Regions from separate parts of the Jeotgalibacillus aurantiacus genome, predicted to be linked through region 1. Evidence: predicted binding sites of a transcription regulator. Region 1 holds the regulator's gene; the other holds the start of a gene.
The links. Region 1 encodes LexA, which represses DNA repair genes until DNA is damaged. Its sites were predicted from a motif close to CGAACATATGTTCG; they were not measured.

Region 1 (4,187 bases):
CGGATTTTTCGGGTTATGGTTCATAAACTGTGTCCATAGCGTGTATGCAAATGGAGCAGCCCCCATTGGAAGTCCCGGGTGACCCGAATTCGCTTTATCGATCGCATCGATCGATAATGTCCGGATTGTGTTAATTGCCAATTGATCAGTTTGTGTAAACATCCACTACATCCTCTCTCTAACTCAATATGTGTCTATTGTACGCAAAATTGCACAGATGTACAAACATCTCACTGTATCGTTTTTAAAAAAGTTCATTTATGAACCTGACACTCCCATCTGTTCCACACTATTCCTGTATGACACTGTAAACAGAGGATAAAAATAAAAACACCTGACCATTTGTGATCAGATGTTAAAGATTCAGTTCATTTTGTTGCGCTGTTTTGCATCTTTTAATTTTTGAGGGGTAACGTCCTTTCCCTCCGGATCTACTACTTTTACATTCTCAATCGTCTGCTTCATAGATCCTCTGAATGCTTTTATATATTCGGTCCGTAATTTCGTCTGTTCTTCTTTTTCAGCACTCGACAACCCGTCTGCTTTTGCCTTTGCCGAAAGTTCATTAATCCGTTTGATTTTGGCTTCTGGAAGCATTTTATACACCCTTTCCCGATACTTCAGCTTCTTTGTATCTTAAAAGAAAGAGCGTGAAATGACAAGTTATCTGTTCAGCTTTTCCTGATCTGTCTGAAATTCAATATATCTTCTATGAACGGTTGCTTTTGAGATTGAATGACCGAGACCTCTTAATGTCGCAGCAATTTCATGAAAAGTCAGGCCGTTTTGGCGAAGCCTTGCAATCTCTTCAACCGGAACTTCAATTTTTTCGCGTCCCTCTTTATTTCCTCTGTTCTTCAGATTCTTTTCCGGTTTAAAACCATTTTCAACCGCTCGCTTCATTCCGCGCTTTATTTTTAGATTATGCAGCTTCCTCTGATGTTCCTCAACCATACTGACAATCTGAAGAATCATTGTATCTGACTCTGAAAGCTGAAGTTCGCCGTCATGGGCAATAGAGAAAATCCTTACTTTCTCCTTTTTTAATGTATGCAAAAGAGCGATCTTTGCATTCCCCCGGCCTATCCGGGTTTCATCCTGGATCAGTACCCCTTCCGCCTGTTCGCTTCTGATGGTTTCAAGCAGTTCAAATACTCCTTCCCGGTCAAGGTCGAAGCCGCTTGCTTTTTCAGAGATGATCCTCACCACCTCGTCCCCATTTCTCCTTGCCAGTTCCGTCAGCTCTTCAGCCTGACGTGTCAAAGATGTTTCCTGTGTATCTTTTTCTGTGCTTACCCGGCAATAAATGATGACCTTCATCGATATTCTGCTCCTTACTTAGTGTTTGAAGCGAGCTGTATGCTGTCAAACTCTGACTCACTCCACTCCTTTTTTAATGGGATCACAAGTTCATCACCAGGATAAATATAAGAAGAATTCAGCTGATTACTCCCTGATACCCAGTCGATAAATTCCCGCTCAGACATGGACGCCCCTTCAGCATACTCCTCTGCAATTTTCCATAATGAATCGCCTTCTTGTATCTGTACCATTTTATAAGAGGACTGCTCATCAGCAGATGTTGTAAAAACCAAAAATAAGCTGAAGAACAGCGTTACAATAAAAAACAGAATAACAAATGAATACTTTTTCCACAATGTTGTCATGAAGATCCCTCCATCGAATGTTTGTTCGCTTTTGTTACCAAAAGTATAATACGAACGTTTGTTTCCGTCAATACAAAAACTCGAACTTATGTTTGTGTTTTTATTTTTTGCATGCTATAATCAAGGAAAGATTTGGATTCCAAAGAGAGGTGCAAACATGAAAAAATTATCTAAGCGACAGCTCGATATACTCGATTTTATAAAGAGGGAAGTTCAGGACAAGGGTTATCCGCCTTCTGTGCGTGAGATCGGCCTTGCCGTCGGACTCGCATCAAGTTCAACCGTCCATGGCCATTTAGCCAGACTTGAAAGTAAGGGACTGATCAGAAGAGACCCGACTAAGCCGCGCGCGATTGAAGTGATCAGCTTAGAAGAGGATTCCATCCCGACTCAGCGTGTTGTCAACGTGCCGCTCGTTGGTAAAGTAACGGCAGGTTCACCAATAACTGCTATTGAAAATGTGGAGGAATATTTTCCTCTGCCGGAACGTCTTGCCTCAGCAGATGATACGGTATTCATGCTTGAGATCGTTGGAGACTCCATGATTGAAGCAGGTATTTTAAATGGTGACTATGTAATCGTGAAGCAGCAGAGCTCCGCTAATAACGGAGATATTGTGGTGGCGATGACTGAAGAGGAGGAAGCAACGGTCAAACGTTTCTTTAAGGAAAAAGATCATGTCCGCCTGCAGCCGGAAAACTCCTCAATGGCACCAATCATACTGAATTCTGTTTCCATATTAGGAAAAGTCGTTGGCGTTTACCGCCAGGTGCATTAAAAAAAGCTGTTCGATAAATGGCGCATCAGAGTATCTGAACGCTGTCTTATCGAACAGCTTTTTTAACTATACGGATTTCTTCCGGTCATTATGACTGAAAATTGATTGAATGAGATTAGCCGTTTCCTCCGGCGCTTCAACCGGAATCATATGCGCTGCTTTACTGATCATGTTAACGCTGCATTGAGGAAATTTTTCTTTCGCTGCTTTTATAAGCTTCTCAGGTTTATAGATGACCTCATTTTCCCCCACAGCAACTGTGACAGGAACGGACAGCTTACTCAGTTCCTCATTTTTAAACATTTTTGGCGGAGTCATGACATACTCCCAAACAACGCTGGTCTGGCCAATGTAATAAAGCTTAAACAAATCATCCTGTTCGGGCTTGCGCTCATGCGTGAGCCACCTGCAAAACGAACTGACAATGTTTTGTCTGTTCGGAAACAGGTTAGTAAAGCCCAGTCTCATATAAAAAGACAGGTTCATCCGTTTGATGGCAGCAGCAGGCGCGAGCAGCAGGATTTCATTTACCCGTTCCGGTTTTAAGAGGGCAAAATTCAGCACATGCCACCCCCCATTTGAATGTCCAATCATATCCGCCTGATCAATGCCTAGGGCATCCAGTACCTCTGTGATCCATTTTATATAATCTTCACGCTCATTCAGATGATCTTTTGTATTACTCATATTAAATTCTCCTAGTACGTCTATGAAATACAACCTGTAATGATCTTTTAAGTAGTTTGCCACGCCATACCACATGGCTGCACTAAAGCCAAATGCATGAAAAAAGACAAGCGGTCTGCCGCCATGGTGTCCTGCATTGATCACATGAACATCACCAAATGATGTCACAATGTTGGAAGATTCTGTTTTCACGTTCCAATGGCTCATCACACGCCCGTAAACCTCTGTATATTCCATGTATGCCTCTTTTGATTTAAACCCCTTATAGGTGTCCGCCATCTTATCTCCCCCTCAGTTTTTAACCTTTACTTTCTCATACCCCGTTTTAGTTCATGCAAGACTTCAAGTAAAAAGAAAAAAACTCATGGGAACCATCAATTCATTACACTTCAGAAGATGCCATTAAAATAAACCGAGCCGGTTGAAAAAGAAAAAAACCTTAAGAGCTGATTCAGCTCTTAAGGTTTTGTCGATCGGTTTAGTACATTTCCAGGTACTGCTCGCGCTCCCATGGGTGCACTTGCGTACGGAACATATCCCACTCGATTTCTTTTGCTTCAACGAAGTGTTCGAAGATGTGCTCTCCAAGGGCACCGGTGATGACGTCATCTTTCTTCAGCTCTTCAAGTGCAGCAAATAATGTTGCAGGAAGATCCTTGATGCCTGCTTTTTCGCGCTCATCTTTGTCCATTACATAGATGTTGCGGTCGATTGCCTTTGGTGGCGTTACTTTGTTTTTGATTCCGTCTAGTCCCGCGCGCAGAAGAACAGCCATTGCAAGGTATGGGTTCGCTGCAGGGTCTACAGAACGTACCTCAATACGTGTGCTTAGTCCACGTGAAGCCGGGATACGAACCAGCGGGCTTCGGTTTCTAGCTGACCATGCGATGTAACAAGGTGCTTCATAGCCTGGTACTAGACGCTTATAAGAGTTTACAGTCGGGTTTGTTACTGCAGTGAAGCCTGATGCGTGATTCAGGATTCCGCCCATGAATTGAAGCATTGTTTCGCTCAGCTGGTTTTCTGCATTTTCGTCGAAGAATGAGTTAACGCCG
Region 2 (4,187 bases), on a different contig from region 1:
GGTCAATGGAAATCGCCGGTGAAAGTCCTTCGATCGTATCTACATCCGGTTTATCCATCTGTCCAAGAAACTGTCTTGCATAAGCCGAAAGTGATTCCACGTATCGGCGCTGCCCTTCTGCATAAATCGTGTCAAAAGCAAGCGACGATTTCCCCGAGCCGGATAAGCCTGTCATGACGACAAGCTTATCCCTTGGGATTTTGATATCAATATTTTTAAGGTTATGGGCTCTGGCACCCTGTATCGTAATATGGTCTTTCACCATGTTCTGGTCATCCTTCCGCTTTCAATTCTAAAATGAGATCACGAAGCTCTGCAGCCTTTTCGAAGTCAAGCGCCCTTGCTGCTTCCTTCATTTCGATTTCCATAGACTCAATGACTTTTGCCCGTTCAGGCTTGGACAGCTTCTTCATTTTCTCTGCCGGTGACACATACTCTTCGGCTTCCTCGGCAGCATGGGTTGCACGGATGACATCACGGATCGCTTTATTAATGGTTACCGGTGTAATGCCGTGTTCTTCATTATAAGCAATCTGCTTTTCACGACGCCTTGCCGTTTCATCAAGTGCCCGCTGCATGGAATCGGTGATTTTATCAGCATACATAATGACATGTCCATTTGAGTTACGCGCTGCACGGCCAATCGTCTGGATCAGTGAACGGTCTGAGCGCAGAAAGCCTTCTTTATCGGCATCCAGAATGGTAATGAGGGATACCTCAGGAATATCCAATCCTTCCCTTAAGAGGTTGATCCCAATCAGGACATCATATTTACCTACACGCAGGTCACGGATGATTTCAATCCGTTCAAGCGTTTTAATTTCAGAATGCAGATACTGCACCTTAATCCCGATTTCCTTCAGGTAATCAGTCAGATCTTCAGACATCTTCTTCGTCAGGGTGGTTACGAGTGTCCGTTCATTTTTCGCGATCCGCTCCTGGATTTCACCGAGCAGATCATCAATTTGTCCTTCACTCGGACGTACCTCAATGGTCGGATCCAGCAGACCCGTCGGACGGATAATCTGTTCAACCATTTCATTTGTATGTTCAAGCTCATAAGGACCCGGTGTAGCTGAAACATAAATCGCACGGCTGACATGCTTTTCAAACTCTTCGAAACGCAAAGGACGGTTATCCATCGCAGACGGTAGACGGAAACCGTGATCCACCAGCACTTTTTTACGCGCCTGGTCACCGTTAAACATGCCGCGGATCTGTGGGAGTGTCACATGCGACTCATCAATGACAAGCAGGAAATCATCCGGAAAATAATCAAGCAGCGTATAAGGTGTTGCGCCTGCTTCCCGTAATGTCAGGTGACGGGAATAGTTTTCAATGCCTGAACAGAACCCCATCTCTCTCATCATTTCAAGATCGTAACGTGTACGCTGCTCGAGACGCTGCGCTTCCAAAAGCTTATCTTCCTCTCTCAGAACCTTCAGCTGCTCTTCAAGCTCTTTCTCGATGTTTTCAATGGCAATTCTCATCTTTTCTTCACGCGTAACAAAGTGGGAAGCCGGGAAAATCGCAACATGATCACGGTCACCCAAAATCTCGCCAGTCAGTGCATCCACCATGCGTATCCGGTCAATTTCATCTCCGAAAAACTCCACACGGATACAGTGCTCATCATTTTTAGCAGGGAAAATTTCCACTACATCCCCACGGACACGGAAAGTCCCCCGGGTAAAGGCAATGTCATTCCGCTCATACTGAATGTCAACGAGCCTTCTCAGCAGTTGATTCCGTTCTATCTCCATACCGACTCTCAGTGAAACAACCAGCTCCTTATATTCTTCCGGAGAACCGAGGCCGTAAATACAGGAAACTGATGAGATAATGATGACGTCATCCCGTTCAAATAAAGCGGAAGTTGCCGAGTGACGGAGCTTATCGATTTCATCATTAATACTTGCATCTTTTTCTATAAAAGTATCGGTCTGAGGTACATATGCCTCAGGCTGATAGTAATCATAATAGCTGACGAAATATTCTACAGCATTGTTTGGAAAGAACTCTTTAAATTCACTGTATAGCTGTCCTGCCAGCGTTTTATTATGGGCAATGACCAGCGTCGGTTTTTTTACTTCCTGAATGACATTTGAGATGGTAAAGGTTTTTCCTGTACCGGTAGCCCCAAGTAATGTCTGATGGCGTGTCTTTTTTTCCACACCTTCTACCAGTTTTTTGATTGCTACAGGCTGATCGCCCGCAGGTTTGTAAGATGACTGAAGGTCAAATGACTGCACCATAATAAAAACGCCTCCTGTTGTAAATGCAAAAATAACTCTTCTATCTATTCATACCCTTTATCATGAAATGAAACAGGGGAAAATTCAAATTTGTTGTCTCATTCAAGTTTAGCATAGTGGGATATAGAAAAGATAGTAAAAAGGGAACGTATGTTTGATCTTTTACAAACCCGGCCCGTCCTCATCCTCCGCTTTCCGTGGCCGGGCGGTGAACCCACTGTGCTTCGCACATCGGTTTCACCTGTCCCTTTCCGCCACAGGAGTCTGCGGATGAGGACGGGCCTTAAATAGTTTCTTTCCCAAATATATTTATAGAAAAAATTCAGGAATTGATATTTACTAAATTTCGAAATCAGAAAAACATAAAAGCACACATACTTTAGCGCTGTTTCACTAAATCTTGCCATCAGGCCACCCATTTAAACAAAATTAACCCTTTATCCCTTGTTTCGCGGGTTTTGTGGTGCTAATATAAGCTAAATCAGTTAACGGGGTGAAGGAAAATGGGGATTCATCATTATTTTAAGAGCCTGTCGGATATGGAAAAGCTGTACCGCTGTCCGGGGAAGTTTAAATATAATGAGCATACGGTGGCTGCTCATTCATTTAAAGTGACGAAGATTGCTCAGTTTCTCGGTACGGTTGAAGAGCATCATGGCAAACAGGTGAATTGGAAGGATTTATATGAGAAGGCATTAAATCATGATTATCCTGAGATTTTTACAGGGGATATTAAAACGCCGGTGAAGTATGCCTCTGATGAGCTGAACCGGTTATTCAGCCAGGTGGAGGAAGAAATGGCGCATAAGTTTGTTACTGAGGAATTTCCTGAGGAGTACCAGGCGATTTATCTTGAGCGTTTCAAAGAAGGCAAAGACGGCTCACTTGAGGGGAAAATTCTTGCAGTCGCGGATAAGATCGACTTGCTATATGAGTCCTTTGGGGAAATTCAGAAGGGCAATCCTGAACCGATCTTTCTGGAAATTTATCAGGAGGCACTGACAACCATTGTCCGCTATCACGAAATGACGAGTGTTGATTTCTTTTTAAACCGCGTGCTGCCGGATATGCTCGCTGAAAAGTTTATTCCGCACAGCGAGCTGAGCAAGATCACTCAAAATCTTATTGCACCATCACAGTGAGTTCAGTATGATGGACTCATGAGGTGAAACACGATGGAGACTAAAATTCTTCTTGCAATGGTCGCACCAGCTATTTTAGTCATATTATTTACACGCGTTACTTACAGCCGTACCATTGCCATGATTCTGACGGTTGCCCTGATTGCCGCTTCTTCATACAAGGGGTATGTGGAAACGTGGTACGTCGTCATCATTGATGCTGCTTCATTGACTGTGGGGCTTTGGTACGTCAACCGATATATGAAAAAGTACAACGAAAAACAGCGCGGTGCCGTATAGGCCGCGCTGCTTTTTTTATGATGCCTGGTACCTTGAACGATTCTCAATCAGAATCAGACCAAGCTGGTAATGCTGTCCTTCATGAAGGGCTGTCTGTGCGTATCGGACTTCCCCGTCATAATTTAAAATTTCAAGCTTGCAATGAGCAAGATTTTTTTGCAGCGCCGCATACATCTCTGCTTCATTTTTAACGAGCTGACCATTCACTTTATGAATGATCTCCCCTCGAAGCAGCCCCATTTTGGCAGCCGGTGACCCGGGAAGAACTTCGATAATCATCACTCCGCGTTCCTTATCGATGAAATGATACCCGGAATAACGGCATAATGCCCTTGTTCGGAGAACGAGCACAAGACGCCCGATGAAAGCCGTGGCAAATGCCACATAGATCAGAACGGGTGCGTAAATGGAGCCCGCCGCGATCCCCCCGCACAGGAGACCAAGCCAGATGACCTGCGCTGAAATCCGTTTTAAAATACTGTCAGGCAAGTCATGTACAACCGTCAGCTGA

Region 2: a site for LexA is predicted at 2,399-2,412, ahead of uvrB (excinuclease ABC subunit UvrB). Genes of this name have one in related genera too.

What each region holds. Positions count from the first base shown of each region.
Region 1 covers NZ_JACNMS010000002.1:401,596-405,782, forward strand. The annotation lists gene tkt (transketolase) at 1-162, opposite strand, end outside; gene H7968_RS06835 (DUF896 domain-containing protein) at 364-597, opposite strand; gene H7968_RS06840 (YneB family resolvase-like protein) at 664-1,320, opposite strand; gene yneA (cell division suppressor protein YneA) at 1,335-1,667, opposite strand; gene lexA (transcriptional repressor LexA) at 1,825-2,445, shown strand; gene H7968_RS06855 (alpha/beta fold hydrolase) at 2,512-3,411, opposite strand; gene glnA (type I glutamate--ammonia ligase) at 3,611-4,187, opposite strand, start outside.
Region 2 covers NZ_JACNMS010000001.1:42,039-46,225, forward strand. The annotation lists gene uvrA (excinuclease ABC subunit UvrA) at 1-265, opposite strand, end outside; gene uvrB (excinuclease ABC subunit UvrB) at 273-2,255, opposite strand; gene H7968_RS00260 (HD domain-containing protein) at 2,759-3,397, shown strand; gene H7968_RS00265 (CsbA family protein) at 3,431-3,676, shown strand; gene H7968_RS00270 (PDZ domain-containing protein) at 3,692-4,187, opposite strand, start outside.